DNA from 2 places in the Mesobacillus stamsii genome. Region 1 is predicted to be linked to the other one. Evidence: a T-box and tRNA genes for the amino acid it is inferred to sense, from the RefSeq annotation. Region 1 holds a T-box; the other holds one or more tRNA genes.
What was found. The T-box of region 1 lies ahead of alaS (alanine--tRNA ligase). A T-box ahead of a tRNA ligase gene usually reads a tRNA of that ligase, here a tRNA-Ala.

Region 1 (17,831 bases):
ATGCCTCCTTCCTCCAATGCGTTCGTTCCCTCTGTTGCAGGACTTATCATGGCTAGCTATGTCGTCAGGGAATTGTTACGAGATATCGAGATTGAACGAGTAAACAGCTAAAGAGCAAGCGTAAAAACCGCACGAAGAAGCGGCAAGGTTTCCTAACCGCTTATTTTCTGTATCCAGTAATTTTCTCATAGATGGAGGCAATAGCCTGTTCAAACTTTCCGGTCTTTTTAGGTTGATAATACACTTTGTGCTTGATCCTATCTGGAAGATACTGCTGTTTTACCCAGCCGCCTTCGTAGTCGTGTGGGTAAAGATAGTCTAGGCCGCGCCCAAGGTCTTTGGCACCTTTGTAATGGGCATCCTTCAAGTGATCAGGCACTTCTCCGCTGATGCCCGAGCGGATATCAGCCAGTGCTGAGTCAATAGCAGTATAAGCAGAATTTGATTTAGGGGACAGGCATAACTCAATCACTGCATTGGCAAGTGGAATCCTGGCCTCTGGGAAACCGATCCTTTCGGCTGCTTCAATCGCTGCTAAAGTCCTTTGCCCTGCCTGAGGACTGGCCAATCCGATGTCTTCATAGGCAATAACCAGAAGTCGGCGATTGATGCTGACAAGATCACCTGCTTCAATCAATCTTCCGAGATAATGGAGAGCCGCATTTACATCGCTGCCCCGGATGGATTTTTGGAAACCTGAAAGAACATCGTAATGAGCATCTCCATCTTTATCGTGTGCCAGACTTTTTTTCTGCATGCATTCTTCTGCAGTAGTCTCATCGATATGGATGATTCCATCTCCATCGGGATTAGTGGAAAGGACAGCAAGTTCGAGGGCGTTCAAGGAACTTCTCACATCGCCGCCGGAGGCTGTGGCAAAATGGGAGAGGGCTTCTTTCGTCAGCTCTATTTTCTGGCTGCCGAGACCTCTTTCTTCATCGGCAATTGCCCTGTGCAAAGCCGTTTTTATATCATCTGGCTCAAGCGGCTTTAATTCGAAAATCTGGCATCTTGACCGGATCGCTGGATTGATCGCGTGATATGGATTGCTCGTTGTGGCACCGATCAGCACGATCATCCCATTTTCCAGATAGGGAAGCAGGAAGTCCTGTTTTGCTTTATCAAGCCGGTGTACCTCATCAAGCAGCAGGATGACTTTGCCTGACATCTTCGCCTCTGCAGCCACTATTTCCATATCCTTTTTATTGTTCGTTACCGCATTCAGGGACCTGAAGGCAAAATTTGTGCTTCCGGCGATCGCGTTGGCTATCGAGGTTTTGCCGATGCCAGGCGGTCCGTATAGAATCATCGATGACAATTGTCTCGCCATTACCATTCTGTTAATGATTTTTCCTTCAGCTACCAAATGAGCCTGGCCGATCACTTCCTCAATCGTCCGCGGCCTCATCCTGAAAGCAAGCGGTTTAAGGTTCATTGCTCATCCCTCCCTAACTGGGCAAATTCGTTTACCTATACAATACCATGAACAAGGGACTTGCGCATTGTTCCTGCCAGTTATGCTATAATGTCAAAAGCCTACCTATTGACTGAGGATTTTTGTTACTATATACCTTGTAAGCATGCTCTCGTGCATGTTTTAATCTAACAAATAAAGATCACCCCAATAATGGAACAGAGGTGTGCAAAATGAAAATTTCCACGAAAGGGCGCTATGGACTGACCATCATGATCGAGCTCGCCAAAAATTACGGCGAAGGTCCAACTTCGCTAAAGGCGATTGCCCAAGCGAATGATTTATCAGAGCACTATTTAGAACAGCTGGTTGCTCCGCTTAGAAATGCCGGATTGGTGAAAAGCGTTAGAGGAGCATATGGTGGATATATTCTTGGCTCTGAACCTTCGCATATCTCAGCAGGCGATATCATTCGAGTTCTCGAAGGCCCAATCAGCATTGTCGAAGGCATTGAGGATGAAGAACCCGCCAAGCGTGAATTGTGGACAAGAATCAGAGATGCCGTAAAAGATGTGCTGGACAATACCACGATTGAAGATCTGGCTAACCACACCGAACAAGTTGGCGAATCCGATGCTTATATGTTTTATATATAACGAAAAATCTATCTTCTAATAAGAGAGGGAAAAAGTTTGAATAGAATCTATTTGGACCATGCGGCCACTACACCGATGCATCCAGAAGTCCTGGCTGAAATGGTAAAAGTAATGACAACGGAGTTTGGAAATCCTTCAAGCATCCATCATTTCGGGCGCGAGGCCAGAAAAATCCTTGATGCTACTCGTGATGAACTGGCAAAGAGCATTGGGACAAAAGCGAATAATATTCTGTTCACAAGCGGCGGAACAGAAAGCGATAACCTTGCTGTTATTGGATATGCCGAACAAAACCGTGCAAAAGGACAGCATATCATAACTACACAGGTGGAACACCACGCTGTGCTGCATAGCTGTATGGAGTTGGAAAAGCGCGGTTTTGAAGTTACCTACCTCCCTGTCGATGAAAATGGCTATGTTAACATGAAGACATTTGACGATGCATTACGTGAGGATACGATTCTTGTTACTATCATGTACGGAAATAATGAGGTGGGCACAATCCAGCCGATCACAGAAATAGGACAACGCCTTGCTGAACACCAGGCTGTTTTTCATACAGATGCTGTGCAGGCTTACGGGATTGAAAACTTAGATGTGGAAGAGATGAAAGTAGATATGCTTTCCGTTTCGGCCCATAAAATGAATGGACCAAAAGGGATTGGTTTCGTTTATATCCGTGATGGAATAAAGCTGGCTCGCCAACTGTTCGGCGGAGAACAGGAAAGGAAGCGCCGGGCTGGCACAGAAAATGTCGCAGCCATAGCTGGATTCCGAAAAGCAGTCCAACTATCACAAATAGACCTTGATACGAAACGCATCTTCTATAGGGATTTAAAGAACCGTTTTATCAAAAGACTTGAAGATAGTGAAATCCACTTCCAGCTGAACGGATTGCTTGATTATACAATGCCGCATATTTTAAACTTAAGCTTTCCTGGTACAAATGTCGAAGCAATGCTTGTCAATCTGGACCTTGCTGGAATCGCGGCATCAAGCGGTTCAGCATGCACAGCAGGTTCCATCGATCCATCGCATGTGCTTGTGGCGATGTTCGGGAAAGAATCTGAAAGGCTGACAAACTCCATCCGCTTCAGTTTCGGATTACACAATACACAAGAACAGATCGACAAAGCAGCTGAGGATACAGCAAAAATTGTCCAGAGGCTGACGAAAAACAATGGAGCTTAAGGGTAGACTAGTAGAGGGAGGGGAAGCCAATGGAAAAATCACCGAAGGATACGAGAGTGGTGGTTGGGATGTCAGGAGGGGTTGACTCATCCGTCGCTGCACTGATTCTGAAGGAACAGGGCTATGATGTGATCGGCATCTTCATGAAAAACTGGGATGACACCGATGAATTTGGGGTCTGCACTGCTACGGAAGATTACGAAGATGTAATCCGCGTCTGCAACCAGATTGGCATTCCGTATTATGCAGTCAATTTTGAAAAACAATACTGGGATAAGGTTTTCACTTATTTCCTTCAAGAATATAAAGCGGGAAGAACGCCAAACCCAGATGTCATGTGCAATAAAGAAATCAAATTCAAAGCATTCCTTGAACATGCGATCAATCTTGGAGCAGATTTCCTTGCGACTGGCCACTATGCACGGGTGGAAGACCGGGACGGCGAGCGAAAAATGCTCCGCGGACTCGACGAAAATAAAGACCAGACGTATTTCTTAAACCAGCTGAATCAGCATCAGTTGGAAAAAGTACTATTCCCGATCGGCGATATGGAAAAGTCTCGTGTGAGAGAGCTGGCAAAGGAAGCAAATCTAGCCACTGCAGCGAAAAAAGACAGTACTGGCATTTGTTTTATTGGCGAAAGGAATTTCAAGGAATTCCTTGGGAATTACCTTCCAGCCCAGCCGGGAAATATGGAGACGATGAGTGGCGAGGTAAAAGGCATGCATGATGGATTGATGTATTATACAATCGGCCAGAGACAAGGGCTTGGAATTGGGGGTGCAGGCGAACCATGGTTCGTTGTAGGCAAGGACCTTGAGCGCAATGTATTGCTGGTGGAACAAGGATTTCATCATGATCTGCTCTATTCAGACAGCATTACGGCTGTGAATATCAGCTTCGTATCCGAAAAACCGAAGCCGAAAACATTTGAGTGCACGGCAAAATTCCGCTATCGCCAACCTGATAATGCTGTAACTGTAGAACTTCTGGACGATGGGACTGCAAAAGTGATTTTTACCCAACCAATCCGCGCTGTCACTCCCGGACAAGCTGTTGTTTTCTATGATGGAGAAGAATGTCTTGGCGGTGGAACAATTGATGAGATTTTCAAAAACGGAAGCAAGCTGACTTATGTCGGTTAATCCTGATTAATCCCCGGCGAGCCTGCTTCGCTGGGGATTATTTTGGGCAACTGCATAGCTGATTATGATATACTTAGCATGGAGAATGGCGTGTTCAAAGCACAGTAAACGCGAATGAATCAGCGGAAAGGGGGAAGAAACTTTGGATAAGCAAGACTCTTTAGATTTGTTTGCAGAGCAGGGGAAATTCATGAAAGGGAAGCATTTAGTGACCATCTTTCACAATGAACAAAACCTGTACACCGTGCTAAGAATCAGGGTCGAAGAAACGAATGAACAATATGATGATAAAGAGGCAGTCATTACCGGGTACTTCCCCAAGGTTCATGAGCAGGAGACGTATACTTTCTTTGGTGAAGTAAAAGAACATCCGAAGTTTGGCGCCCAATTTCATGCAACGCATTTCAGGAAAGACCTTCCCCAATCCAAACAGGGAATCATCAGCTATCTATCCAGTGATCTTTTTAAAGGAATAGGAAAGAAAACAGCTGAAAAAATTGTCGAAACGCTTGGTGAAAAAGCGATTGCAAAAATAATTGATAATCCCTCCGTTTTGGATCAAATTCCGAAGCTGGCACCCGAGAAGGCAAAAGACTTGTATGATTCTTTGATGGAACATCAGGGCCTTGAACAGGTGATGGTCGCTTTGAACGAATATGGTTTTGGCCCACAGCTGTCGATGAAAATATATCAGGTATATAAAGAACAGGCGATTGAAGTGATCCAAAACAATCCTTATAAGCTTGTCGAAGATATTGAAGGCATTGGTTTTGGCAGAGCGGACGAGCTTGGAAGCCAGCTTGGATTGACAGGGAACCATCCTGACCGGATCAAGGCGGCTTGTCTTTATACATTAGAAAATTCCAGCATCCAAGGTGGACACGTCTACATGGAAGCGGAATCGCTGCTGGTCGATGTCAAAAAGTTGCTGGAAGACAATCAAAATTTTGAAATTGAATTTACGGAAATCTCTCAGGAAATCATCAAGCTAGGTGAAGAAGGAAAGCTGATTTCCGAAGAACAGAAAATCTATTTGCCATCGCTTTATTATTCAGAAAAGGGACTTGTCGCTAAGGTGAAGAAAATTCTTGACCAGACGGAGTATGAAAATCAATTTCCTGAATCGGAATTTCTGCTTGCACTCGGGAATCTTGAAGAGCGTCTAAACGTCCAATATGCTCCGAGCCAAAAAGATGCCATCCAAACGGCGCTGATGTCTCCTATGATGATCCTCACGGGCGGACCTGGCACAGGAAAAACGACTGTGATAAAAGGAATCGTTGAACTATATGGGGAATTGCACGGCTGTTCCTTAGATCCAAGAGATTACAAAAAGGAAGAGCCATACCCGTTTTTACTGGCAGCACCTACCGGCAGGGCGGCAAAACGAATGACCGAGTCCACTGGTTTGCCTGCAGTGACCATTCACAGACTGCTTCGCTGGAATGGTGCGGAAGGCTTTGAATATAATGAGGATCAGCCGCTAGAAGGGAAAATCTTGATTATAGATGAGACATCAATGGTCGATATTTGGCTTGCTTATCAATTGTTCAAATCACTGCCTGATAATATTCAGGTGATAATGGTCGGGGACGAAGACCAGCTTCCTTCAGTCGGCCCTGGCCAAGTCTTAAAGGATTTGCTTGATTCCGGCAGAATCCCGACCGTGAGACTTACGGATATTTACAGGCAAGCAGAAGGTTCCTCTATTATTGAACTTGCCCACCAAATCAAAAAAGGATTGCTTCCTGCTGACATTTCTGTCCAAAAATCCGACCGATCTTTTATCCAGTGTACAACAAACCAAATTCCTCAAGTAGTCGAAAAGGTTGTTGCTAGTGCTAAGAAAAAAGGTTATTCGCCAAAGAATATCCAGGTGCTTGCCCCAATGTACAGGGGACCTGCGGGAATTGACCGCTTAAACGAACTATTGCAGACGCTATTCAATCCGAATGCAGACGGAACAAGAAAAGAGCTTGCCTTTGGTGATATAAAATATCGAATTGGCGACAAGGTTCTCCAGCTGGTCAACCAGCCGGAAGCGAATGTATTCAACGGGGATATGGGCGAGGTTATCGCGATTTTTTACGCGAAGGAAAATGTCGAAAAACAGGATCAGCTAATCGTGTCATTTGACGGTATTGAGGTCACCTACAACAGGCCGGAGCTCTCGCAGATTACCCATGCTTATTGCTGTTCCGTCCATAAATCTCAGGGAAGTGAATTTCCGATTGTTGTCCTTCCGGTCGTAAAAAGTTATTACCGGATGCTGCGCAGGAATTTGATTTATACGGCCATCACAAGAAGCAAGCAATTTCTGATTCTTATTGGCGAAGAGGACGCCCTAAAAATGGGCATCGAACGCGGACAGGATAAGGAGCGGAATACGACACTTGTTGAAAAGCTCGTCGAGATGCTCCCGGAATGGAGCGGTAATCGCATAGATAGTAAAATTTTACCAGACGTAAATCGTAAGAACTATATGGGAATCGTTAAGAATGCAGACCCGATGATCGGAATGGGTAATTTGACTCCTTACGATTTTATGGAAGAAAATGAAGCATAATATTGTTTTGGAAAACCTTACACCGCATGATTAACCGATCAATCGCAAAACCTAAGAGTGTTCGGAAAGGCGGGACACACTTTTGCGGACATTTTCACGATTAAAGGGATTGCCTGTATTTGAATTGGCAAGTGGGCAAAAACTGGGCGAAGTATGTGATGTAAGCATTTCAAGCAATGGAACCGTAGTAGGCTTACTAGTTCAACGAGGTGGATTCATCAAGAAAACGTTTCAGGTCAAGATCGGAGAGGTTGCATCGTTTGGCTCGGATGGTCTAATGGTGAAGGATCAGTCAGTGTTGCAGCGTCTAGAGGCAGAGCCTGAATATACGTTTGAACAAAAGGAAGGACTGGCTGGCAAAATCCTGCTCTCTAGGGATGGAGAACAGCTGGGTTTATTGAACGACGTATATTTTATGGAAGAACTGGGCACGATTGTAGGGTACGAACTAACAGATGGCTTTTTTTCAGATATCATGAATGGAAAGCGTGTCGTCAAGACAACGGGTCCGCCTGCAATCGGAAAGGATGCCATCATCGTGACAGTGAAACAGAGATGAGGTGTCCTTATGTTAAGTTGCCCGAATTGCCAAAGCAAGGATATTGGCAAAATTGGCATCAACCAATATTACTGCTGGAATTGTTTCATAGAGCTGTCCTTGAATAATGGCCTGATCCATACCCATCAAGTCGAAGAAGATGGAACATTAAGCTCCCTTGACGACTTATTCGACGAAGATCAACGTCAATACGGCATATAAAAAAATCCGAAGAGGTGAAGCGCATGAACAAAATGTTACCCTCCGTTATCGCATTGGGTGCGGGTATGGCAGTTTATCGTTATGCTTCTAATAACAATATAATGTCTGGCAGGAAAATGAAGAAGCTAGGCAGAAAAATGTCAAAAGCATTTCTTTAACAAGTATAAATCCCCTGTATAGGATTACAGGGGATTTTTTCGACGGTTAACAAGATACAAGTTTGAACAAAGAGGTTGCCCGACGGCTTTAAGGTAAGAAATCCCATCCAATTTGCTGACAGTCTGATAAATTTCAAGCATTTTCTTCATGTGAAATCTCTTTCGAACCAAATAAGCCGTATTGGTGCCCAAAAAATCCAGAAATCGGGAAAAGAGGTAACCAATGAGCTGTATTAGTGCCCGAAAAATCCAGAAACTAGGAAAAGAGGTAACCAATGATCCATATTGGTGCCCAAATTGACCTTTTCACATAAATACACCTAGCATACGATCATCTCTGTTCTGATTAAATTCCGTCTCAAGGAGGAGAAGGAAACGGCGAGTAGAGAGGTGCTTGCCACTAGGAAGTTGCGACAATCTTTTTCTTAGGTATAATCCCTCTCCTTTCTCTCAAGAATAAACGAGAGGGAGGGCGACTAAAAGTGAATATCCAAATGAAATGGTACTACCGGCTTGGATTTCTTCTCCTTTTGTTTATTGTTCTGTTCGTTTTCATGAAGCTGCAAGCATTGTGGATTCCGGTGCTGCATATTGTTGGATCGCTGCTGATTCCATTTTTGCTAGCTGCTTTCATTACATATCTGCTTCACCCGATCGTGGAATCTCTTAACCAAAGGGGGCTGCATCGGGGACTATCAATTTTGATTATATATATTTTCTTTTTTGGCGGTGCTGGATTTGCCTTTTATAAAGGGATTCCCGCTTTAATCTATCAGCTGCGCGACTTAACAGAGAACGCTCCTGCTTTTGCCGAACAATATAAACAAATGGTCAACAATGTCGTAAACGAGACCTCGACATGGCCTGCAGGAATTCATGAAAGAATAGAAGATGGAATCAACAGCATGGAGCAGTGGCTGGACGATGTGCTTGCCGCAACGATGTCCTTTTTGATGGAAATTGTCAATTCTATTTTGACGATTGCGGTAATTCCGTTCATTGCCTTTTACATGCTTAAGGACTTCAAGGCGATGAAAAAAGCGGCGTGGTACATGACTCCAAGGCAATGGAGGCAGCAAGGTGCAAGATTTCTCCATGAAGTAGACAAGTCACTCGGCAGTTATATAAGAGGTCAGCTTCTCGTCTGCCTGATTATTGGCGTGCTCTCTTCCTTTTTTTTCTGGTTTGCAGGCATTAAGTACTCCCTCCTACTTGGGGCCATTGTCGGAATCACCAATGTCATACCGTATTTTGGTCCGCTGATCGGAGCGATTCCGGCTGTCATCATTGCCGCGACAATGTCCGTGAAAATGGTGCTCTTGTCACTTGTGATCGTCTTTTCGCTGCAATTTCTGGAAGGCAACATCTTGTCCCCGTTGATAGTAGGAAAAAGCCTGCACATGCATCCATTAATGATTATGTTCGCTTTGCTGGCCGGGGAAGAAGTGGGAGGCATTCTAGGACTTATTTTGGCAGTTCCTGTCCTCGTGATAATAAGGGCGGCACTGATTCATGCCAGAGATCATATCATTCATGAAAGAAGAAAGTTCCTCTGAGATAATTTTTTGCCAGGGACGTTTGACAAACGCAGTACTGCTATATATAATTCGGCTATAGATAAATATTCAAAAAATGGAGAAGGAACGAGTATGTTATAGTCCATCGACCAGAGAGGGATTCCTAGGCTGAAAGAATTCCCGGTGAAGGATAACAGAATGCTATTCCGGAGTGCAGGAAAAACCTGCCGTGAGCTGCGTTAAGGCGTCATTGAGAGATGGGCGTGATTTTTTGCGTTCATAATCAGGGTGGTACCGCGAGTAAGCTCTCGTCCCTGTCCAGGGATGAGGGCTTTTTTTGTTTAGGAAATTATAAAATTATTTAGTTGTGGCTAACTACTTGTGGTTTTCTTAATCCAGCTCCAGCGCCTAGCCCCTCGAGTCGCTTGTCTAGTGTCGCCTCCTAGAAACTCCGAAACTTCAACTCCACTGGCAGAAGCAAAGAGCGCTTCTACCGTTGAGTCTCCAGTTTCTGCGTTTCTGGGCAGTCGGCTATACTTTTCGGTTTCGGTCCGCCCAATGAAGTCAAAGAACGACTTCATTGGGCGGACCTCTGAGGCACAGGATGTGCTAGACCCGTCAGCCACAGGACGTGGCGTCCTAGGCGGACAGCGCTTGTCGGGGCTGACCAGGCACTTGCGCTTTTTTGTTGTCCAAACAATGATTTAGGAGGTTAGTTTGATGAAAAAATTAACTGGTGCAGAAATTAGAAGAATGTTTCTCGAATATTTTAAGGAGCATGACCATGCCATCGAGCCGAGTGCATCGCTTGTTCCGCACGAAGATCCGTCTCTTCTGTGGATCAACAGCGGGGTAGCGACTTTGAAAAAGTATTTTGATGGACGAGTTGTGCCAGAAAACCCAAGAATCACGAATGCACAGAAATCGATTCGGACAAATGATATTGAAAATGTCGGCAAAACAGCGCGCCACCATACCTTCTTTGAAATGCTCGGCAATTTTTCGATCGGTGACTATTTCAAAGATGAAGCAATTGAATTTGCATGGGAATTTCTTACAAGTGAAAAATGGATCGGTTTTGACCCTGAGAAATTATCGGTGACCGTTCATCCGGAAGATGATGAAGCCTATCTCATCTGGAAGGAGAAAGTCGGTATGCCCGAAGAACGGATCATCCGTTTGGAGGGGAACTTCTGGGATATTGGCGAAGGTCCGAGCGGTCCAAACACAGAGATTTTCTATGACAGAGGGCCTGAATACGGAGACGACCCTCTAGACCCTGAGCTGTACCCAGGCGGTGAAAATGATCGCTACCTTGAAGTCTGGAATCTTGTGTTCTCAGAATTCAACCATAATCCGGATGGCACGTATACACCGCTTCCAAAGAAAAACATTGATACCGGTATGGGCCTTGAACGCATGGCATCTGTGGTCCAGGATGTTCCGACAAACTTTGAAACAGATTTGTTCTTGCCAATTATTAAAGCGACCGAAGAAATTTCCGGTGAAAAATTCGGACAATCTAGGGAGAAAGATGAGGCTTTCAAAGTTATTGCAGACCACATCCGTACAGTAGCATTCGCTGTCGGTGACGGTGCCCTTCCTTCCAATGAAGGCCGCGGCTATGTACTGCGTCGTTTATTGCGCCGCGCTGTTCGTTACGCTAAAAAGCTAACTATCAATCGACCATTTATGTTTGAGCTGGTGCCGGTAGTGGGTGAAATCATGGAAGATTTTTATCCAGAGGTAAACGAAAAAACCGACTTTATCCAAAAGGTGATCAAACATGAGGAAGAACGTTTTCATGAAACATTAACGGAAGGCCTCGGGATCCTTTCTGAGTTGATCAAGAATGAAAAGCAAAAAGGCAGCGGCAAAATTCAGGGGGAGGATGTCTTCAGACTTTATGACACATACGGCTTCCCAGTCGAGCTGACGGAAGAGTATGCTGCGGAAGAAGGGCTAAAGATCGACCATGAAGGCTTCGCAAGAGAAATGGAGCTGCAGCGCAAAAGAGCCCGTACAGCTCGCCACGAGATCGGTTCCATGCAAGTCCAAGGCGGCGTGCTTGGCGATATGAAAGAGAGCAGTGAGTTTGTCGGATATGATCAATTACAAACCAACAGCAAAATCGTGGCAATTATAAGGGATGGTCAGCTCTCAGAACAAGCTCAGGCCGGCGATGAAATTCATTTTATCCTGGACATTACACCTTTCTATGCAGAAAGCGGCGGACAAATCGCTGACAAAGGGACTGTAGAAGCAAGTGGAATGAGGATTTCCGTAAAGGATGTAAAGAAAGCTCCAAACGGACAAAATCTTCATCATGCTGTTGTAGAAGAAGGGACAGTAACGAAGGGGCTTGAAGTAACAGCAATCGTTGATCAGGAAAACCGTGCGAGAATCATCAAGAACCATACTGCAACACACTTGCTCCACCAGGCGTTGAAGGATGTGCTGGGAGATCATGTAAATCAAGCAGGTTCACTAGTCGAACCTGATAGATTGCGTTTCGATTTCTCTCATTTTGGGCAGGTTACTGCTGAAGAGCTGGAAAAAGTAGAAACAATCGTCAATGAGAAAATTTGGAAAAACATCGAAGTGAACACAAGCTTTCAGCCGATTGCGGAAGCAAAAGCAATGGGTGCAATGGCGTTGTTCGGTGAAAAATACGGTGAAATCGTCCGTGTCGTAAAAGTCGGCGATTATAGTCTTGAGTTATGTGGCGGTTGCCATGTTCCGAATACCTCTGTCATCGGTTTGTTTAAAATTGTTTCCGAGAGTGGCATCGGAGCTGGGACAAGAAGGATTGAAGCCGTAACGGGAGAGTCTGCATACAAAGTACTTAACGATCAACTCAGCGTTCTGAAGGATGCTGCAGGCAAGTTGAAGACTGCACCGAAGGAAGTATCGAACCGTATGGATGCCTTACTAGCTGAAATCAAGCAGCTGCAGCGTGAAAATGAATCTCTTGCAGCCAAATTGGGTACTATTGAAGCAGGAAGCCTTGCCTCTCAGGTAAAAGAAATCAACGGGATCCAATTGCTTGCTGCACGCGTACAGGCTTCTGACATGAACAGCCTGCGAAATATTGCTGATGACCTAAAGCAAAAGCTTGGTTCAGCAATCATTTTGCTTGGAATGACTGATGGCAGCAAAGTGAACTTGATTGCTGCTGTAACGGATGATTTGATTAAAAAAGGCTATCAGGCTGGAAAACTGATCAAGGAAGCAGCGGCAATTTGCGGCGGTGGGGGAGGCGGCCGGCCGGATATGGCCCAGGCTGGCGGTAAAGACCCTTCAAAACTCGACAATGCGCTTCAATATGCCGAAAAATGGGTAAAATCAATTTGATATAAAAGGAAAGTAGTGTAGAATGAAGATATCATGAAGAAAAATTTTACCTGCCATTTCCTGAAAGTGAGGTGCATTCGATGAGCTCGTTTGATAAAACGATGAGATTTAATTTTCCCGAAGAGCCTTTTGAGCATGATGTCAACGAAGTCCTGCTGCAGGTATATGAAGCGCTGCAGGAAAAGGGATATAACCCGATCAACCAGATTGTCGGATATTTGCTCTCAGGCGACCCGGCCTATATTCCTCGCCATCGGGATGCCCGAAACATCATCCGCAAGCTGGAGCGAGATGAAATTATCGAGGAACTGGTTAAATCCTACTTAAGGAATCATCGAGAGGGGAAATAAATTGAGGATTTTGGGACTCGATGTTGGCTCGAAAACGGTCGGCATAGCCATGAGCGATGAATTCGGCTGGACAGCTCAAGGACTTGAAACATTGAAAATAAACGAAGAAGAAAATGTATTTGGTTTCAATGAAATTGGTAAAATAATAAAAGACAATGAAGTCAGCAAAGTAGTGGTTGGATTTCCGAAGAATATGAACGGGACGATTGGTCCGCGCGGGAAAGCAAGTCAGTTTTATGCCCGTGAACTGGAAGATAGATTTGGCGTTCAAACGATTTTATGGGACGAGCGTCTGACGACAGTGGCAGCCGAGAGAGTTTTGATCGAGGCGGACGTAAGCCGCAAAAAACGAAAGAAGGTCATCGATAAGATGGCTGCTGTTATGATTTTACAAGGCTATTTGAACAGCCAAAATTAAATTGAGGTGACTACAATGGATCATGGAGAAAACAATATTACAGTAGTAGACGAAAACGGCAACGAACAATTATGTGAAGTTCTTTTTACTTTTGATTCCGAGGAGTTCGGAAAATCATATGTGCTTTATTATCCAATTGGTGCAGAGGATAACGATGAGGAAGAAATCGAAATTCATGCTTCTGCGTTCATGCCAACAGAAGATAATGATGATGGCGAACTTATGCCGATCGAAACGGATGAAGAGTGGGACATGATTGAAGAAATGCTTGAAACCTTCCTCGCAGAGCAAGACGAAGAATAGGATTCGAAAATCTGGACCAGGCGAATAACTGCCTGGTCCTTTTCTATTTGCCGATAAATTCGGGCAAATTTCGTCCTGAAATTCTACAAGAAACGGCTTTTTTCGTAATTATTTGCAAATAGCAATATAAAATATAGTATAATAGTTCGAGATGTGACAATAGAGAGTATCCAGGAAGTAAGTTTTGTTATCTGGAGGGGGAACATATGTCTGACGAAAAGAATATCCAGGATCCGAAAAAAAATAAAAAAAAGTGGATTACCGAAAAGCTGATAGAACAGCAGAATGAGGCGAAAATAGTGAGGAAAATAGTTTTCATTACTGCTCTCGTGGCTTTCTTGCTCATCGTAGCAATCGGCGGCGGTGGGTATTACTACATTACCGAAGCATTGAAGCCTGTTGAAGAAAACAGCAAGAACACTATTGAGGTCACGATTCCTATTGGTTCGTCTACAACAGGTATTGGGCAAATACTTGAGGAAAAAGGGATCATAAGGGATGCCCGGGTTTTCAAGTATTATGTAAAGTTCAAAAATGAAGCAGGCTTTATGGCTGGTGATTATAAAATGAACCCGTCGATGACGCTGCCTGAAATCATTACAAGTTTGAAAACAGGGAAAGTTATGGAGGAAGTGGTCATGAAGATCACAATCCCAGAAGGAAAGCAGTTAAAGCAAATCGCTGGGATCATTGCTGAAAAAACTCAACAGGATGAGGAAGCGATTTTCCAACAGCTGAATGATCGAGCATTCGTCAAAACCTTAATAGAGAAATATCCTGATGTCCTTAGTGATGAAATTCTCAAGGAAAATGTCAAGTACCCGTTAGAAGGGTATCTGTTCCCGGCTACCTATCCGTTTTCCTCTGAAAAACCGACAGTCGAGGAAATTGTTACGGTCATGCTGACAAAAACGAAGGAAGTATTAGCTGAATTCGGAGGACAAATGGAAGAAAAAAATATGTCTGTTCATGAATTAATGACAATGGCATCACTCATTGAAGAGGAAGCAACCGAACAAGCCGATCGCGATAAGATCGCCAGTGTCTTTTATAATCGCCTAGCAAAGGGGATGATGCTGCAGACAGACCCGACCGTCTTGTATGCACATGGGGAACATAAAGATCGCGTCTATTTCCAGGATCTTGAAATAGATGACCCTTATAATACCTATAAAATTCAGGGACTGCCACCCGGTCCTATCGCCAATCCAGGCGTCATGTCCATTCAAGCTGCTCTTGTACCAGCTGAAACAGACGATCTTTATTTCATTGCGACGTCCACTGGAGAGGTGCTCTTCTCAAAGACACTGGACGAGCATAATCGAAAAGTGAACGAACATATTACCAATAAAAAGTGACATCCTTATTTGGGAAATGCAGAATGATTCGCACTTCCCTTCTTTTTGTGGTAAAATTATTCAAGTGTTTTTTACTAGACCATGTTACTGTCTGGCGTCCGATCCAGTTACTATTCGATAGCGTGCATCACAGATGACGGAGTGAAGCTTTTAAGTTAATGGACCTGACTGTTTTTCTCTGTTAATTTGTGAACGCTATTTTTTTCATGCCTCGACAGTCATGCGAAATTTTACTCCGGCTTTTTTTTAGCCATCTGAATGGAGGTAAGGCAGCTTGCTGAACGAAGAGCTGCAAAATTATATAGATTCTTTCATACAGCCTAGGGATGGCGTTTTTTTCGACATGGAAGAGTATGCGAAGCTTCACGGTGTTCCGATTATGGAACCCGCTGGTATCGAAACGATGCTCCAGCTTCTAAGAATTCAGCAGCCAGAATCAATCTTGGAAATCGGAACAGCCATTGGCTACTCTGCAATGAGAATGGCATCCGCGCTGCCTAAGTCTCATATCATCACAATGGAACGCGATGAAGACCGCTGTCAACTTGCTGCCGAGTATATGAAACGGGCCGGCATGCAGGAGCAAATCACCCTTATGAAAGGGGATGCGCTTGAGCTTGAAGCGGAAGCTGCCGTCCATGCTCCATTTGACGCAATTTTTATTGATGCAGCCAAAGGCCAGTATAAGCGCTTTTTTGAACGTTACTCCAGGTATTTGAAGCCTGGGGGAATAATCATTACGGACAACATCCTGTTTAAAGGTCTTGTATATAACCATGAATCGGCAAGCAAAAGAGCCCGTAGCCTGGCAAAAAAAATAGACGAATTCAATCGCTGGCTTGTTGCTAATGAGGAATATGATACGATCATCCTTCCTATTGGTGATGGGGTGGCGGTTAGTAAGATGAGGTGAACGGAATGAAGAAACCCGAATTATTGGTGACGCCAACAAGTGTTAATAACATTATTCCATTGGCGGAAGCCGGGGCAGATGCGTACCTGATTGGAGAACAAAAATTCGGATTGCGTCTTGCTGGTGAGTTCAACCGTGAGGACGTAAAACGAGCGATTGAATTGGCGCACTCAAAAGGGAAGAAAGTGTATGTAGCTATGAACGCATTATTCCATAATGAAAAAGTGGACTTGCTTGGTGAATACCTTACCTTCCTTACCGATGTGAAAGCAGATGGAGTCACGTTTGGCGATCCTGCTGTTTTAATGGCAGCAAAGGAAAATGCTCCGGAAATGAAGCTTCATTGGAGCACGGAAACTACAGGAACGAACTGGTATACTTGCAATTATTGGGGAAGGAAGGGTGCCAAGCGTGCTGTCCTTGCGAGAGAAATCAACATGGATGCGATCGTTGAAATCAAGGAAAATGCTGAGGTGGAAATTGAGGTCCAGGTTCACGGTATGATGAACATGTTCCAGTCGAAGCGTCCGCTCCTTGGCCATTACTTTGAATATCAAGGAAAGGCTTTGGCAGTAGAAAATCGCAGACAGGAAAGCAATATGTTTCTCCATGATAAAGAGCGTGAAAATAAGTATCCGATTTTCGAGGATGAAAATGGGACGCACATCATGAGCCCAAATGATATTTGCATTATTGATGAGTTGACTGAGCTAGTGGAATCTGGGGTTGATTCTCTTAAAGTGGATGGGATTTTGAAGAGCCCTGACTATATTTTGGAAGTTACAAGGCTATACCGAAAAGCCATTGATTTAGCAGTGGAAAAACCGGAGCAATACGACGAAGAAAAGGACAGCTTGCTAAAAGCGGCAGAAGCACTACAGCCGCTAAATCGCCCGCTCGATACAGGATTCTTTTTCAAGGAAACGGTTTATTAACAGCAAGAATGAGAAGGAGGTTGCTAAAATGGCAGCAATAGCAGACAAAATTTCGCAAATTGTCGATGGGAAACGGATCATCGTGAAAAAACCAGAACTGCTTGCTCCAGCCGGAAATCTTGAAAAACTTAAGATTGCCGTCCACTACGGTGCAGATGCCGTTTTTATTGGCGGGCAAGAATATGGTTTGCGTTCGAATGCGGATAATTTCACCTTTGAGGAAATGAAGGAAGGCGTCGAGTTCGCCAAAAAATATGGCGCGAAAATTTATGTTACCACTAATATATTTGCACATAACGATAACATCGATGGTCTCGAAGACTATCTATTAGGCTTGAAGGGTGCTGGTGTCAACGGCATCATCGTAGCCGATCCTTTGATCATAGAAACTTGCCGCAAGGTAGCTCCGGAAATCGAAGTCCACTTGAGTACACAGCAATCCCTTTCCAACTGGAAGGCTATCCAGTTCTGGAAGGAAGAAGGACTGGAGCGTGTTGTGCTTGCACGGGAAACAAGTGCAGTGGAAATCGAGGAAATGAAGCAAAAGGTGGATATCGAAATCGAAACCTTCATCCATGGTGCCATGTGCATTGCCTATTCTGGACGCTGTACCTTGAGCAATCACATGACAGCCCGGGATTCAAACCGTGGCGGCTGCTGTCAGTCCTGCCGCTGGGACTATGATTTGTACACACTTGAAGGAACAGAGGAAAACCCTTTGTTTGCTGAGGGCGATGCACCTTTTGCGATGAGCCCAAAGGACTTAAAACTAATTGAGTCGATCCCACGTTTG
Region 2 (15,418 bases), on a different contig from region 1:
CATTATTCCGTAATCGACCAAATGGAAGGAGTGTCCAAAGAGACAGCGATGGACAACTTCCCGGCAATGAGGGTTGCGCTTGAATCTGGAATCATCGATGGCTACGTTTCGGAGCGTCCGGAGGCTGTCAGCGCTGCCGCTGCAAACGAAAACTTTGCGATGGTGGAATTTGAAGATGGATTCAAAACTTCAGAAGATGATACTGCTATTGCTGTTGGACTTCAAAAAGGCAGTGAGTTAACGGACAAAATCAACGAAATTTTAAAAGGCATCTCAGAGGATGAGCGTACAAAAATAATGGATGCTGCTATTAAGAATCAACCTGCAGCAGAATAACATTCCATAAAACCGGCTGTACTACTATACAGTCGGTTTTATGGTGAAAGGAGAAGGGAAATGAGTTTAGAGTGGATCGTTAAGATCGTTTCAGAAAACTGGCAAATGTTCCTTCGCGGAGCCGGAGTTACCCTTTATATTTCCTTGATCGGTACAGTTGTGGGGGCTATTATTGGTTTAATCGCAGGGGTAATCCGTACAATCCCCGCTCCGGAGCACGGAGTGAAAAAATGGTTTCTCCTTTTCGTGAACTTTTTACTGTCGGTATATATTGAGTTTTTTCGGGGTACCCCGATGATTGTTCAGGCTATGGTCATATATTATGGGTCTGCGTTAGCATTCGGTGTGAATATAGAGGTAATGGCTGCCGCTCTTATTGTTGTTTCCATTAATACAGGGGCTTACATGGCAGAAATTGTTCGCGGTGGAATTGTATCTGTTGATAAAGGACAGTTTGAAGCTGCGCAGGCAATAGGTATGAATCATCTTCAAACGATGATGAATGTTGTCCTTCCGCAGGTGGTTCGCAATATCCTGCCGGCAACTGGCAACCAGTTTGTAATCAATATTAAAGACACTTCCGTTCTAAATGTAATCTCCGTTTCAGAATTGTATTTCTTAACAAAATCAGTCGCAGGTAACAACTTCAGATATTTCGAATCATTTTTTGTTGCATGTGTGATCTATTTTGTCATGACCTTCGCTGTAACACGAATTTTACTTTACTTTGAAAGAAGACTAGAAGGACCAGATAACTATACAATGGTTCGTGGCGAAGAAATGCAACCAGCGAAGTAATGAAGGAGGAGAGAGTGTGGAAACAGTAATTGATATACAGCATCTTAACAAATCCTTTGGCACTCATGAAGTTCTCAAAGACATCAGCTTCTCAGTCAATAAAGGAGAAGTCATGACGATCATTGGCTCCTCGGGATCTGGAAAATCAACTCTTCTTCGCTGCATTAATCTATTGGAAAAACCAAGCGGTGGAGAAATTATCTATAACGGAGAGAATATTCTAGATGATAAGCATGATATTCCAACCTATCGCAGACATTTAGGAATGGTATTCCAGCAATTTAATTTATTTACGAATCACAATGTCTTGAAAAATTGTACAGTTGGCCAAATCAAAGTATTAGGCCGTTCAAAGGAAGAAGCCGAAAAGGTAGCAATGAAATACTTGAAGATTGTTGGCATGGATCAGTATATTAATGCCAAGCCAAAGCAGTTATCAGGCGGCCAAAAACAACGGGTAGCAATTGCCAGGGCGCTATCTATGGAACCGGACGTCCTGCTGTTTGACGAACCAACTTCGGCACTGGACCCAGAAATGGTTGGCGAAGTCCTTAAAGTAATGAAGGAACTTGCGGTGTCCGGCCTTACGATGCTGATTGTAACGCATGAGATGGAATTCGCGAAGGAAGTATCAGATCGTGTCGTTTTTATGGACAAAGGGATTATTGCAGAGGAAGGAAGTCCCGAACAAATCTTCAATAATCCACAGCAAGATAGAACGAGAGAATTCTTGAAACGTACTTTTAAAGTGGTCTATTAAATGTAAACTAGCGATTAACTTAAGTGAAACAGGAAACCCGTTAAAGGTTTCCTGTTTTTGTTCTATTGAAGATTATCTACCCCTAAAAATTGCTTTATAAACCAGAACCAGAACCAGAACCAGAACCAGATCCGGAACCAGAACCAGAACAAGAGCCAGAACCAGATCCGGAACCTGAACCGGATCCAGATCCAGATCCGGAACCAGATCCGGAACCAGATCCGGAACCGGAGCCAGAACCAGATCCGGAACCTGAACCGGATCCAGAACCAGAACCAGATCCGGAGCTAGAACAAGAACCAGAACCTGAGCCAGAACCAGCTTCAGCTTCAGCTTCAGGAGTTCTAGTCGATCCTGGGTTTCTCATCAGGAACCGATCAAGACCTGAATCTCTTGCTCCTCTAAGAAGCCTTGACATTTCTTCTTTTCCCATAAAAGTAAATACCACCTTTTCAATAAATGTCCTTAATAGTTAAGGTAGTGTATTTTATGTGGTTCTTTATTTATTGGTACTAAACTTACATGGAATTCATTATCATGTACGCCCTTTTTTTCATAGGATAAAAGCAAGGGAGGCTATGATTTCAGATGCATGATGAGATACCTAAACTGAATATTATTATGGATCGTGAGCACCTGACATTTTTAGAAAGGAATATTTGGCATGAAGAGCCTATTTCTTGCCAATTAGTTGCCAATAACCTTTCTCATGATGCAGGTATTACTTATCGTGGAAATCACACACGGAAGTTCCAGAAAAAATCTTATAAAATTAACTTTGGGATATATAATGAAGAATTTGAAGCTCGTGAAATGCATCTTAACGCAGAATTTTGTGATCCATCTTTCATTCGCAATAAGTTATCTTTTGATTTTTTCAAGATGATTGGGAGCATTTCCCCTAACTGCAACCATGTTTTAATCGAGTTGAATGGAGAGCCTGCTGGAATCTACTTACAGCTTGAATCTGTCGATGATGTATTTCTGCAAAAGAGACATCTGCCATACGGCCCCATTTATTATGCATCAAATCGACAAAGTAATTTTTCATTATTAACCACAAAAGGAGAGCCAAAAGAATCACTAACCTCAGGGTATGTTCGAAAATTAGGAAAGGAAGAGGATGACTTAGATTTAGAAAGGCTGATAATAAAAATTAACTCCATCCCGAGAAATGATTTTGGCGAAGAAATTTGGGAATACCTGGATGTGAAAAAATATTTGACTTGGCTTTGTGGGGCAGTTTGTACACAGAACTATGATGGATTCATTCAAAATTATGCACTTTATCGACATGGTCAAACTGGATTGTACGAAAACATCCCTTGGGATTACGATGCAACATTCGGTAGAAATTGGAATGGGAAAGCAATGAAATACAATCAAGTTCCTATAGAAGGATTTAATACGCTAACTGCAAGGATTCTTGATGTGAAGGAATTCCGTATTCAATACCGACTTCTGCTCGAAGAAATAGTAGAGGAGTATTTCACAGTCAAAAAAATAGAACCAATGATTACAAATCTTTATAACAAGTTACGACCCCATATAGCATTCGATCCATACAAAATGACTGACATTGAATTATTTGAGAGAGAACCAGAATTCATTTTGCAGTTTATCTTAAACCGCAATCATTATCTTAGGGACCATCTTGATGAACTAATATAAAGATGAAGATGGAGGTTCCCCATGTTCTCACACTTTTTCTGCTTTCATCCTTATTCAACCTTCACGTTTCGTACTAATGTAAATAAGATAGTAAGAAATGAATGTAGGGCAAGAGGATGATAAGGATGAAAATTTGTGTCATTGGTACAGGATATGTGGGATTAACTACAGGTACCGTTTTATCGGACTTGGGTCACGATGTTTATTGTGTTGATAACGACAAAACAAAAATAGAGAAGTTAAACGAGGGGAAAGTTCCCATTTACGAACCAGGTTTATCGGCACTAATCGATCGAAATAAAAAGAGAGGCAGGTTGCATTTTTTATCAGATATTCATTATGGGATTAAAGAATGTCCAATCATTTATATCACTGTAGGCACTCCTGCTAATGAAGACGGAAGCCAAAATCTGACTGCGATTAACGATGTCATTGATTCAATCGGACAGTCGATTCACTCTCATAAAACAATTATCACGAAAAGTACTGTAATACCAGGAACAAATGAATGGATCCATCAAACCTTAATGGAAAAAGGAATCGACTCTAATATGTTTGATATTGTATCGAATCCAGAGTTTCTAAGAGAAGGAAATGCTTTGGCTGATATGTTGAATCCTGACAAAATCGTCGTCGGGGTAAAGAGGCAAAAGCCAATTGAAACAATAAAAAAATTGTATACGAAAATACATGCGCCTTATATTATTACTTCTTTAACGGGAGCTGAAATGATTAAATATGCCTCGAACGCTTTTTTAGCAACAAAGATATCGTTTATGAACGAAATGGCCCGTATTTGTGATGCCTATGATGTGGAAATTTCCCATATTGCAAGTGCATTAGGAAGAGATAAAAGAATTGGTCCCTATTTCCTCCATGCAGGGTTAGGATACGGTGGATCTTGTTTTCCAAAAGATGTCCGTGCTTTAGAATATGCCGCGAAACAAAAGGACATTATTCCCGAAATAGTAATGGCGGTTCAAAATGTAAACGATTCTCAAATTAATTTGTACCTTGAAAAATTAACGAATGAATTGACGAACCTCAACGGGAAGAAGATTTCTGTTTGGGGGTTAGCTTTTAAGCCTGAAACGGATGATACTCGGGAATCAAGATCATTGCTATTAATCAAAAAATTACTCGAAAAAGGGGCTGAGATTCACGCATTTGATCCTATTGTCCAGTTATCCGATCCTGCGATTACTGTATACGAAGATATGTATGAAGCGGTCAAAGAGTCAGACGCCTTAATCATCGCTACCGAGTGGAGCCAGTTTAAAAGCGTAGATTGGAAGAAGGTAAAGGACTTCATGAAGGGAAATATTTTAGTGGATGGACGGAATATTATTGACCGAAATCACGTAGCCGGTTATCAATTTCATTATATTGGGGTGGCCAGATAATGAGGATTATCGTTACAGGAGCAGCTGGATTCATTGGATCCCATTTATGTGAGAGGCTATTAAAGGATGAGCAGAATATGGTGATCGGCATCGACGGTTTTATCGACCCTGCTCTAAAACAAGTAAAACGAAGAAATCTTAAAAATTTGCTGCATCATCCTCGTTTTACGTTTCTTGATAAAAATTTATTGGAAATTGACTGGGGAAAAGTAATGTCGAAAGATGATGTGATTTGTCATTTGGCCGGAATGCCAGGAGTGCGCTCTAGTTGGGGTAATAATTTTCCATTGTATGCAGAATCTAATATTCTCGTCACCCAACGGCTGTTGGAAGCTTGTAAGGATGTTTCTATAAAGAAGCTAGTCTATGCTTCTACTTCTTCCGTCTATGGAGAAAAGAGAGGGATGGTTTCGGAAAATAGTTTTCTTTCTCCTCTTTCGCCTTATGGAGTAACAAAGCTAACGGGAGAATACTTATGTAATGTCTACAGTGAAAACGACGGCATTCCAATCACGATCCTTCGGTATTTTACTGTTTATGGACCTAGACAGCGGCCAGATATGGCTTTTCATCGGTTCATTGAATACATGTTAAAGAATAAGCCCATCCCTATATACGGTGATGGCAAACAAACGCGTGATTTTACGTATATTGGGGATTGTGTGGAAGGAACGGTTGCTGCTATTTATGGGGACCATGTCATCGGTGAAACAATTAATATAGGAGGAAAAGAACGAAAATCCATTTTAGAAGTGATCAAGGTATTAGAAGAGCTGACTGGCAAAAAAGTGGCCATGGACTTTATTGGGAAAACTCGAGGGGAACCGCGACATACTTGGGCTGATATCACAAAAGCAGAGAAGCTTCTGCATTACCAGCCAAAAGTATCTTTAAAAGAAGGATTACTTAATGAAGTAAAGGATATACAAGCACTCTATAAGGAGGTGGGGGAATGAGGCTCGCTTTAATTTGCACAGAAAAGCTTCCTTCACCTGCTGTAAAGGGTGGAGCTATCCAAATGATGATCGATGGTGTCACCCCGTATCTCAAGGATAACTATGAATTAACGATTATTTCAGTCTCTGATCCATCCCTCCCTGATAATGAAACACGTAACGGTGTGCAATACATCCGTGTACCTCCCCAGCATTACGAAAGGAATATTGCTAAAATACTTGCGGAAAAGAAGTTTCCCATTATTCATGTTTTTAATCGGCCATTAACCATCCCTCTTTATAAAAAAGCCACTCCAACAAGCCGATTCGTTTTAGGACTTCATAACGAAATGCTTTCCGAAAAAAAAGTAACCTTGGAACAAGGGAAAGAAATTATAAGCTTGGTAGATAGGATTGTTACCGTAAGCGAGTATGTAAAACGAACAGTTTTGGAGCGTTTTCCTGAAGCGGAATCCAAAGTGAAAGTAGTCTACTCTGGAGTGAATTTAATGGAATATCCTCCTGTTTGGTCTTCGAAAGGCAAGGAGATCAGAACGGAATATCGAAAAAAATATAATATCGAGGATAAGAAGGTCATTTTATTTGTTGGGAGGCTAACCAAAAATAAAGGCCCCCATCTTCTCATAGCGGCATTTAAAGCTATCGCCAAAAAATATCCTGATGCGGTTCTTGTAATTGCTGGGGGGAAATGGTTTAGCGATGATGGGATCAATCATTATATTCGCTACTTAAAGAAATTAGCAGAACCATTAGGAAACAAAATTATTTTCACAAAGTTTATCGCAGCAAGTGAAATCCCAAACATTTTTTTGATGAGTGATATTTTCGTCTGCTCCTCGCAATGGCAAGAACCATTAGCGCGAGTTCACTATGAAGCATTTGCAGCAGGAATACCTGTCATCACTACAAATAGGGGAGGAAATGCAGAGGTGGTTTCCCATAAAAAAACAGGCTATTTAATTGACAAGTACGATCAAGTTAGCGAATTTGCAAAGGGAATCCATTTTTATTTGATGAATCCCGATAGTGTGGAAATAATTACAAAGGAAGCAAGAAAATTAGTCGAATCAAATTTTCAATTCAAGCAGACGGCAAGTCGATTGATCCAAGTTTATTCCGACTTGTTACCTAATAACGAAAAAAGATTTAGGCAGCAGCTATTCCGTTTTTTCTAATCAGAGTGTTCATACAGAGAAAACCACCCGTCTCAACGGGTGGTTTTCATTTAGGTTAAAATGAAATTTTGTTTGCCTTTATAGCTGTTTTTTCACTGCTATACCATGGTTTTGATGGTAGTTTTTTTCGACCTGACTTTTTCTTAACTTGTGAAACTTTATCAGCAATCCGTGGTATCGATGGCTCGTTCTCAGTGGACTCTTCCCCTAATAAATACCTTACCAACTCACTCAGCGATGAATAATCATCTTCCGCTTTAACTATCGATTGATTTCCTATTTCGAGGTGATTTTTGATTTTATGCTCGATCTCACTCCAAACTTGTGATATATCATTGATGACTCGATCCCAGTGATGATTTTTTTCTGCAATCCGTCTTCCGTATTGTCCCATCTCTTTACATAGAGCAGGATTTGAAAGTAATTTTGATAAATGGTTTGCAAATTCTTGAGGATCTTCTGGGTTTTGGACAATCAGTCCGTTTTTTCCAACTTCAATGACTTCAGAGTTTCCTCCCCGGTTAGTAGTAACAATCGGCAATCCTGCTGCCATAGCCTCATAATGAACTCGTGCCAACGGTTCCTCCCATTGAGAAGGGCAAACAAATATATCTGAAGCGATGAACCAGTTTTGAATTTGATCAGGCGGAACAAAGCCAGTTGTTATGACTGGAATGGTTAGGCGGTCCGCGATAGCTTTTATATAAGCAATGTAATCACTCATACCGTTATCACTAAAACCTTTGCCTCCCATAAGAACCAACGCCACATTTGGGTGCCTTTTAACCAAGAGCTCCATAGCCCTCAGAAGTATATCTGCCCCTTTGTTTGCAGACAGCCTCCCAGCAAATAAAATAACCTTTTTTGATTCTAACTTGTGTTCTCGTCGCATGGAAGCCCTTATTTTCTTGCCTTTATCAGAATAAACAGGAACAAATCGATCCAAGTCCACACCAGAATAAATTGTTTTTATTTTAGGTTTAGCATCAGGATAAAGGTCTGTTATTTCTTTTCCTATATAATTGCTGATGGTTATGATCTTATCTAATTGATCGATTGCTTTCTGAGCTTCCTCAGGATCTATTTTTTCTCGCTTAAACATATCATTGTGCATACTTAAAACGATTCGTGAACGAGGTGCCACTTCCCGTATTGGTAAAACAAGGCGAGGACGATTGAAAATATGAATCAAGTCAAACTTATTGTTTTTAAGAAAATTCACTACGCCTTCTTGGTATGTTTCTAGTAAGCCTCCTGGAACTCTTATATATTTAATCCCGTCCTTTATTTCCTTATCAGGTAATGTTTCATCATCCCGTCCAATTATGGTGATCGAATGGTTTTTTCTTAAAACTGGCAAAGTTCCATGGATATATGTTTGAATTGCTCCTCCTTTTACCGGCGGAACTGGAAGTTTTTCCGTACTAACTATTAAGACTTCCATTTCCGTTTTCCCCCTCTCCATTCTTTACGCACTTGTTCAATTACCGGCCATTTTGTTTGATCCATTTCAATAATCCTTTGAACAACAGAATCCAATTCGCTGTTTAAAGACAGGACAGGATCAATCAATATTTCTTTTACGTTTTTATAATATAAATTAGGCAGCGACAAATCGATTAATAAAATTTCAAGTAAGTCGTCAGAAATCGGATTTGCTTCATTGTATGCATCAAGCATTCCTACAACCCAATTAATATCCCATCTTCCTAAATCATCCATGCTGCCGCCAATGAGTTTGCGTAAATCCCGAATGGACAAATCATACGCTACCCCATCCAAGTCGATAATCCACATCCCACCTGGGCCCATTTGTCCATTTGACCATCCGTAATCCTGGTGAACTAATCCCCATTCTTTATTTCCTTTGGCAACTAGGGCTTGATAATTCGATTTCTCGAGCATGGTCCATGCTTTTCTAGCTTGCTCCTCAAACATATCCGCCGAATTTAAAATGGTTTTGCTGGCTGGCAGCTCGGAATATAAATTGGCAACATGTTTAAACCAGTTGATTTTTTTACTAATTTTTTTATAAGCTTTAGGCCAACGATATAACCGGGAAGAAGTTTCTGCCCCTCTAGGAGGAACATAGCCTTTGGAAAGCTCGTTGAACTCTCCAATCGCATGACTCAGTAACTTCGCTCCTTCCAGGTCGGCAGATACTGGAGTAAGCGGTTCAATCCAATCGGCGACAAACCAGATTTTCCCTCCCATTTCCACCGTGTTTGCACCTGTCTTTGTCTTTACAATTGCCGGAATTCTTGCCTTTTTTACATTTACTAAATACTCTTGAGCTCCTATGCTGAATAAACTCCTAGTAGGCCTTCGGTGGAGTATTTTTAAACTTTTAGGCCCCTTGGTGGTATTGATTTTCCATATTAGCCCGCCCTTATCCGCCTTCGTGGTAATAACTTCCATATTATTTACTTTAAAATCGTATTTATTGATGACTTGTTGAGCCATTTCTTCTATATATGGCGGAACATATAAATCGCCTAAGCTGCCATCTAAATCCCATGGTGCAATAAGTTGTTCCAACTAGTCATTCCCCTTCCTGGTTCTTTAATTTATGTAGTATATTCCATTGGAGAAAAATTGGGTGGACTTATATCCATGGACGGAAATAATTAATTTAATGATTTTAAAAGAAGTCCATCAGTATTGGGGATAGGAATATTCCATCATTGAATTGGTTTAGTTCAGGAGTGGTTGGAACATTCGAGAGTAGCGTTAACCTAGATCTTTACTTTCGCGTTAATGAGGACCTCAAGGAGAAGTAGCGATACGATTAGAAAAAGACTTTTCGGATAATGGAGATCAGGTATCCGAGAACAAATTCAAAATCATACAAATAGAAAAACCCCTTGCATAGCAAGGGGTTTTTCTATGATGGAGAATAGGGGGCTCGAACCCCTGACCTCAACGATGCCAGAGGAAATCCAATAGTAAAACTGGGTTAAATAAGTTAAATTAAAATCAATTAAGTCTTGATTTATAAGATTTGTGGAATTTTTGTACACAATCTAAGTCAATCTAATTCAATAAATAAAATAAGTCTGTGCACTGTTTTTTGCACTATTAAAAAGCATGTGGTCAAAAATGGTCAGTTAAGATAAAGCTTAACTGGCTTTTTTAAATTTCCAAATACGAGTCTAACTCCACCGTCTTTAGACGGTATCCGCTTTTAGCCTTCTCCTTCGATGTCCATACTTGATAGATGTGGTGAAAGTATGGACGGTTATAAAAAGAATAGTCATGCAGTATATGACATCAAATATCATGTAATCTGGGTAAGAAATACAGGTATAAGGTGTTATATGGACCAATTGCAATAAGAACAAGAGAACTCATTCGACAAGGGTGCGAAGCAAGAGGTATTACGATTTTGCAAGGAAGTGTGGGGAAAGATCATATTCATTTGTTAATAGCATGCCGCCCAGTCTCGCGCCAAGTAAAATTTTGCAATATCTAAAGGGGGATCATCACGACTCCTCCAAGATCAATTCCCGGAATTAAAAAAGAACTATTGGGGGCAACACTTGTGGGAAAGTAGTTTATTTATTAGGTCACCTAACTGTAGATATGAGAATAGTATCTTAAAAATAACATGAAAAAAATTTTAGTTTCTCATTGGAAAAAGAAGGATAATTTAGCAAAGTGATAGAATTTATAAAATTAAGAAAATATAAAGCTGCTTTTTTTTAGTATAATTTATATTTTGAATGCTCTAAAATAAAAGACTATAAAAGAGGTATTTGAATGTGATTAGTAAATATGTTCCAAGTAGATATAAAGGTTCGCCTCCAAACCAGTCGACAAAATAATCATTAATTGTTTTTGATTTCTTTTCAACAAAACTTATTAAACCTTTGCGAATATCTGGTAGCATAGAGCCTCTTAGAAAGGATTCATAACAATAAACACACCGGAAATTACATTGTTCAGTAGGCATTATTGTAAGAAATAATTTATCTGTACGATGAATACCTGTTTCGTGTAAGTAAGTAGCTCTTCTTAATTCATCTGTATTTTCTTCAACCAAGAAGCCTCCTTCAATTAAATCAGAAATTATTCCTTCGGGGTTATCAGTTTCAACGCCACTTTTTCTAAGTACTTGGTTAACGAGGGGAATATCATCTTCAGGAACTTCGCCGAATGCCCCAGAATAAAGATTGGCTAAGAGATACTCATTTTCATCCCCCCTCGCCTTTACATTAAATCGGGATTTGAAGTAATTGAACAACTATCAAAAGAGTTTATAAAAATCTGTCAGAATAATAACATTAAACTAAATTTAAAAAAATCACTTGATTCAAAAAAGAACTATTACTCTTCCAATAGTTGATTTTGTAATTTAAGGAGGTGAGAAAAAATGAAATGGGTAAAAAAATCAAGTAAATTTGAAAATATGTATCCGCAAGCAGGAAACAACTGCATTAATTTAATCATTCTTGTTAAAATTTATCAACTCCCAAGGGAATCCGTGTTTTTTCGGATTCTCTTTTCATTTTGCGTGCCCAGGCAAGCCGTTAATTGCTAGTTGGTGAAAGTCCAATCTGAGTAAGTGCCAAGACGCTCAGTAGCTGACATGCAGCTGGTGGAGAAATCCTAAGGTTGAAGCCCTGTGACAAAGTAACTCCCTCCGCGGAGTGCGAGCGACCTGACAGGTTGTAACCTAAAGTGAATCCTGCCGTCTCGTCAAAAGAATCTGCTCTCGGGCAGCCAAAGAGATGTTGAGCCTTGGGATAGTAGGCGAAGACCACAGAAGGTGTGCAGAACTTGGAAGCAGCACCGAAGAATCTCTCGGGGTAAGGGGAACGACATGTCAGGAAAGTAATGAACGGAACTGGGGAGACCCTCCTCATCACTTTCTAATGAAAGTAAAGTGGAAACCTATAAGTGGAAACGAAATGGTGAAGGGATGAGAGGGAGTCGGAAGGGGACATAGTACCAATGATGACAATGACAATGACAACACAACATTGTCTAGGGAAGGACGGCGAATGCCAGTACCCTACTTCGTTCATATGTCCAAAGGAGGTAAGAGTCAGTGAATGTCCAAGAAAATGGCTAACTACACCAATATGGATAAAGCTCAAGAACTCTGGAAGACGTTATATCTTTGTGCTAAGGAAAGTCCATCTTCAGCTCAGCACAGAAGACAAATCATTTATGGGAAATTAAAAGAGCATCAAACAAATCATAAGAGATTAATGTGACCAAAAAGGTGAAATATCCATGAAGCAAAAACCATTTACGAGGAGAAAAAATAAGAAAAAATAGTGAAATTCTTTAGAATTAGTGAGTGAATGTGGTGCAGGCGGAAACTCTATCAGCGGGCCTTTTAGGCATAGGCCGGTAAGAGAGGCTTTCAGCCGCAGAGCAAACCACCAGTTCACACTGGTGGTTTTGATCTGTTGAATTCTTTATGGAACAAACAGGGCAATTTAGTTGAAGAACAACAGGTGATTTTGTATATTGGGGAGAGTTTACTTTGTAACACATATAACTCAAGGTGGTATGGAAAATGGGAATGTCGGATTATTATAAAAAACTCCGAGAAAAAGTCGGTAATGGACTGATTTTTATGCCAAGTGTAGCAGGAATTGTTCGAAACGACTTGGGAGAAATTTTATTACAACACAAAGGAAATGGCGAAAAGTGGAGTCTTCCTGCTGGTGCCATTGAACTTGGAGAAGCACCTGCCGAAGCAGTAGTTCGTGAAGTATGGGAAGAGACAGGTTTATATGTTGTACCAAAAAAGTTATTAGGCGTATTTGGTGGAAAAGACTTTCGTTACCAATATCCTAATGGTCATCAAGTGGAGTATAACGTCTTTATGTTTGATTGCGTTATTCAAAGCGGTGAATTAATTCCAATAGATAACGAAACGGCTGAACTTCAATATTTTAATCCGAGTAATATGCCTGAACTCGCTTTACCTTACCCTAAAGATTTATTTCTACAAAGTAAAAATAGTGAACTTTATTTTCAGTGGAACGAGAAGTGGTTAAAAAATCTTTCTCACAAATAACTATATCTGGTTGCACTAACGGGTGCAAGGACCGAAGATATAGGCGGTCATTGCGGCAGCCTTATTCTAATCATACAAATAGAAGAAAACCCTTGCTGCGCAAGGGTTTTCGGTGATGGAGAATAGGGGGCTCGAACCCCTGACCTCAACGCTGCCAGCGTTGCGCTCTCCCAGCTGAGCTAATCCCCCGTATCTAAATAGATAAGGTACAAGAAAGATTATATCTCCAACTCAAAGGACTTGCAAGATAAAATTTACTGTTAAATTGAAAAAGGCCGCAATTCCAGCGGCTTTTCCTACAATCCTTCAATTTCAACTCGGTTTATTCCTTCAATTTCCGAAACAGCTTCATAAACATCTGTTGTTTTCCTTCTGAAATCGACAGTCACGATCAGCTGTACAAGTTGGTTTTCATCTGCTAAATCTTTGATCCGCACGTTTTTCAAAGAGATTTTTTCTGACTTAATCTTTGTGATAATATCAGCGATGCTTTCTCTAGAAGTCACATTGAATTGAAGTCGTATTTCCTTCTCACGTAATTGTCTTGGACCAATGAAGGTCATCAGAAATGGTATCAATTCAACGCTGACAATCAGCAACGCAACCCCGGCTATTGCCTCCCAATAAAAGCCTGCACCAACAGTAATTCCTATTCCAGCTGCACCCCAAATCATCGCAGCTGTCGTGAGACCTGAGATCGTATCATTTCCTCTTCTTAAAATAACTCCAGCTCCAAGAAAACCGATGCCTGAAACGATTTGTGCGGCTAAACGGAGAGGATCCATTGTAATATTTACCTCTTCATCGCCTGGAAACATATAGGCAGATTCACTAGAAACTACTGTTAAAAGGCAACTGACAATTGAAATGACCAAACTTGTTTTCAGCCCCACCGGTTTTCGCTTTATCTCTCTTTCTAGTCCGATAACTAGACCCAGAAATGCAGAAATGCCTAACTTTATTAAAATTTCCATATCCATAGAATAAAGCATGTGATCTCCTGCCCCTAATAAGATGTGTTTACTTTCCCTAGTGAAGGGAAAATAAACGCTTTTGTACGAAAAATTTTAATAAAAGTGAGCTAAAAGAACAGTTCCATAGTAAAATACATGTATTCAAATTGTTTAAATAGAAGGAGAAGAGAAATGGAAACACCTAAAGTGAACCCATACCTTGCTGTTGCAATCGGTGTAGTGGCTGTGTCAACTTCAGCGATTTTAGTTAAAGTATCTTCTGCTCCATCTGGAGTAATTGCCTTTTATCGGTTATTTTTTTCGGTGTTAATTATGTTGCCAGTGTTTCTTATAAAATATGTTTCTGAGCTGCGTCTTATTACAAAACAAGATTGGGTGTTTTCAGGGATATCAGGTGTGTTCCTTGCTTTCCACTTCATCCTCTGGTTCGAATCTTTAAACTATACCTCGGTAGCGAGCTCGACTGTACTGGTCACACTCCAGCCATTATTCGCGTTTGCGGGGGTTTATATTTTCTTTAAGGAGAAAATATCTGCTAAGGCAATTATTAGTGGGATTATTGCAATTTCAGGGAGTGTCATCATCAGCTGGGGGGATTTTAAAATCAGCGGAAGCGCCTTGTTTGGAGACTTTTTGGCAATTGCTGCTTGTGCGCTAGTCACCGTTTATCTATTATTTGGGCAAACGGTCAGAAAAAGAATGTCCCTTATAACATACACATTCATTGTTTACGCCATTAGCACAATCACTCTGTTCTTCTATGTATTAGCAGTTGGAGATTCGTTCTTTCATTATGAGACAAGTGACTGGGTATATTTTGTCCTTCTTGCCTTAATCCCGACTTTGCTTGGACATACATTATTTAACTGGTCAATCAAATGGCTTAGCGCCTCGATTATCTCAATGGCAATCCTGTTTGAACCTGTAGGAGCAACTGCCCTTGCATACTATTTGTTAGAAGAAAACGTTATTTGGACACAAGTTGCTGGTGGGTTAGTTGTTATTGCTGGAATAACATTATTTTTAGTAGATGAAAGAAACATGAAGATGAAAAAGCGAGCAGAAATAAATTCAATATAATCGGAGGGGATGTATATGCAAATAAGAAGGGCAACAAAAGAAGATGCTCTAGGAATAGCCAAGGTCCATGTCGAAAGCTGGAAAGAAACATATGAGGGCATCATAAGCCAAAATTACTTAGCTTCTTTGAAAATTGAGGATAGGAAACCGTTGTGGGAAAAAAACTTGTCTGAAACGGCCGATCTTTCACCGGTTTTTGTCGCGGTAAACCCAGGTGGAGAAATAGTGGGC

Region 2: it has a tRNA-Ala gene. The T-box ahead of alaS (alanine--tRNA ligase) is inferred to sense a tRNA for this amino acid. The anticodon was not compared.

What each region holds. Positions count from the first base shown of each region.
Region 1 is NZ_JAUSUN010000017.1:6,555-24,385, reverse strand. Features, by position in the region: gene J2S25_RS13320 (tRNA threonylcarbamoyladenosine dehydratase) at 1-111, shown strand, start outside; gene J2S25_RS13315 (replication-associated recombination protein A) at 161-1,435, opposite strand; gene cymR (cysteine metabolism transcriptional regulator CymR) at 1,648-2,070, shown strand; gene J2S25_RS13305 (cysteine desulfurase family protein) at 2,107-3,261, shown strand; gene mnmA (tRNA 2-thiouridine(34) synthase MnmA) at 3,291-4,406, shown strand; gene recD2 (SF1B family DNA helicase RecD2) at 4,549-6,972, shown strand; gene J2S25_RS13290 (PRC-barrel domain-containing protein) at 7,055-7,531, shown strand; gene J2S25_RS13285 (YrzR-like zinc ribbon domain) at 7,541-7,732, shown strand; gene J2S25_RS13280 (YrzQ family protein) at 7,756-7,890, shown strand; gene J2S25_RS13275 (AI-2E family transporter) at 8,373-9,446, shown strand; T-box leader at 9,517-9,726, shown strand; gene alaS (alanine--tRNA ligase) at 10,128-12,761, shown strand; gene J2S25_RS13265 (IreB family regulatory phosphoprotein) at 12,842-13,111, shown strand; gene ruvX (Holliday junction resolvase RuvX) at 13,113-13,529, shown strand; gene J2S25_RS13255 (DUF1292 domain-containing protein) at 13,545-13,832, shown strand; gene mltG (endolytic transglycosylase MltG) at 14,039-15,190, shown strand; gene J2S25_RS13245 (O-methyltransferase) at 15,465-16,103, shown strand; gene J2S25_RS13240 (peptidase U32 family protein) at 16,109-17,038, shown strand; gene J2S25_RS13235 (peptidase U32 family protein) at 17,067-17,831, shown strand, end outside.
Region 2 is NZ_JAUSUN010000004.1:215,133-230,550, forward strand. Features, by position in the region: gene J2S25_RS05135 (transporter substrate-binding domain-containing protein) at 1-336, shown strand, start outside; gene J2S25_RS05140 (amino acid ABC transporter permease) at 397-1,134, shown strand; gene J2S25_RS05145 (amino acid ABC transporter ATP-binding protein) at 1,151-1,894, shown strand; gene J2S25_RS05150 (hypothetical protein) at 1,989-2,327, opposite strand; gene J2S25_RS05155 (CotH kinase family protein) at 2,483-3,565, shown strand; gene J2S25_RS05160 (UDP-glucose dehydrogenase family protein) at 3,691-4,968, shown strand; gene J2S25_RS05165 (NAD-dependent epimerase/dehydratase family protein) at 4,968-5,924, shown strand; gene J2S25_RS05170 (glycosyltransferase family 4 protein) at 5,921-7,099, shown strand; gene J2S25_RS05175 (glycosyltransferase family 4 protein) at 7,155-8,543, opposite strand; gene J2S25_RS05180 (CotS family spore coat protein) at 8,531-9,637, opposite strand; gene J2S25_RS20030 (transposase) at 10,410-10,571, shown strand; gene J2S25_RS20035 (transposase) at 10,564-10,710, shown strand; gene J2S25_RS05185 (hypothetical protein) at 10,827-11,141, opposite strand; gene J2S25_RS05190 (NUDIX hydrolase) at 12,627-13,133, shown strand; tRNA gene J2S25_RS05195 (tRNA-Ala) at 13,250-13,322, opposite strand; gene J2S25_RS05200 (MgtC/SapB family protein) at 13,430-14,113, opposite strand; gene J2S25_RS05205 (DMT family transporter) at 14,279-15,187, shown strand; gene J2S25_RS05210 (GNAT family N-acetyltransferase) at 15,203-15,418, shown strand, end outside.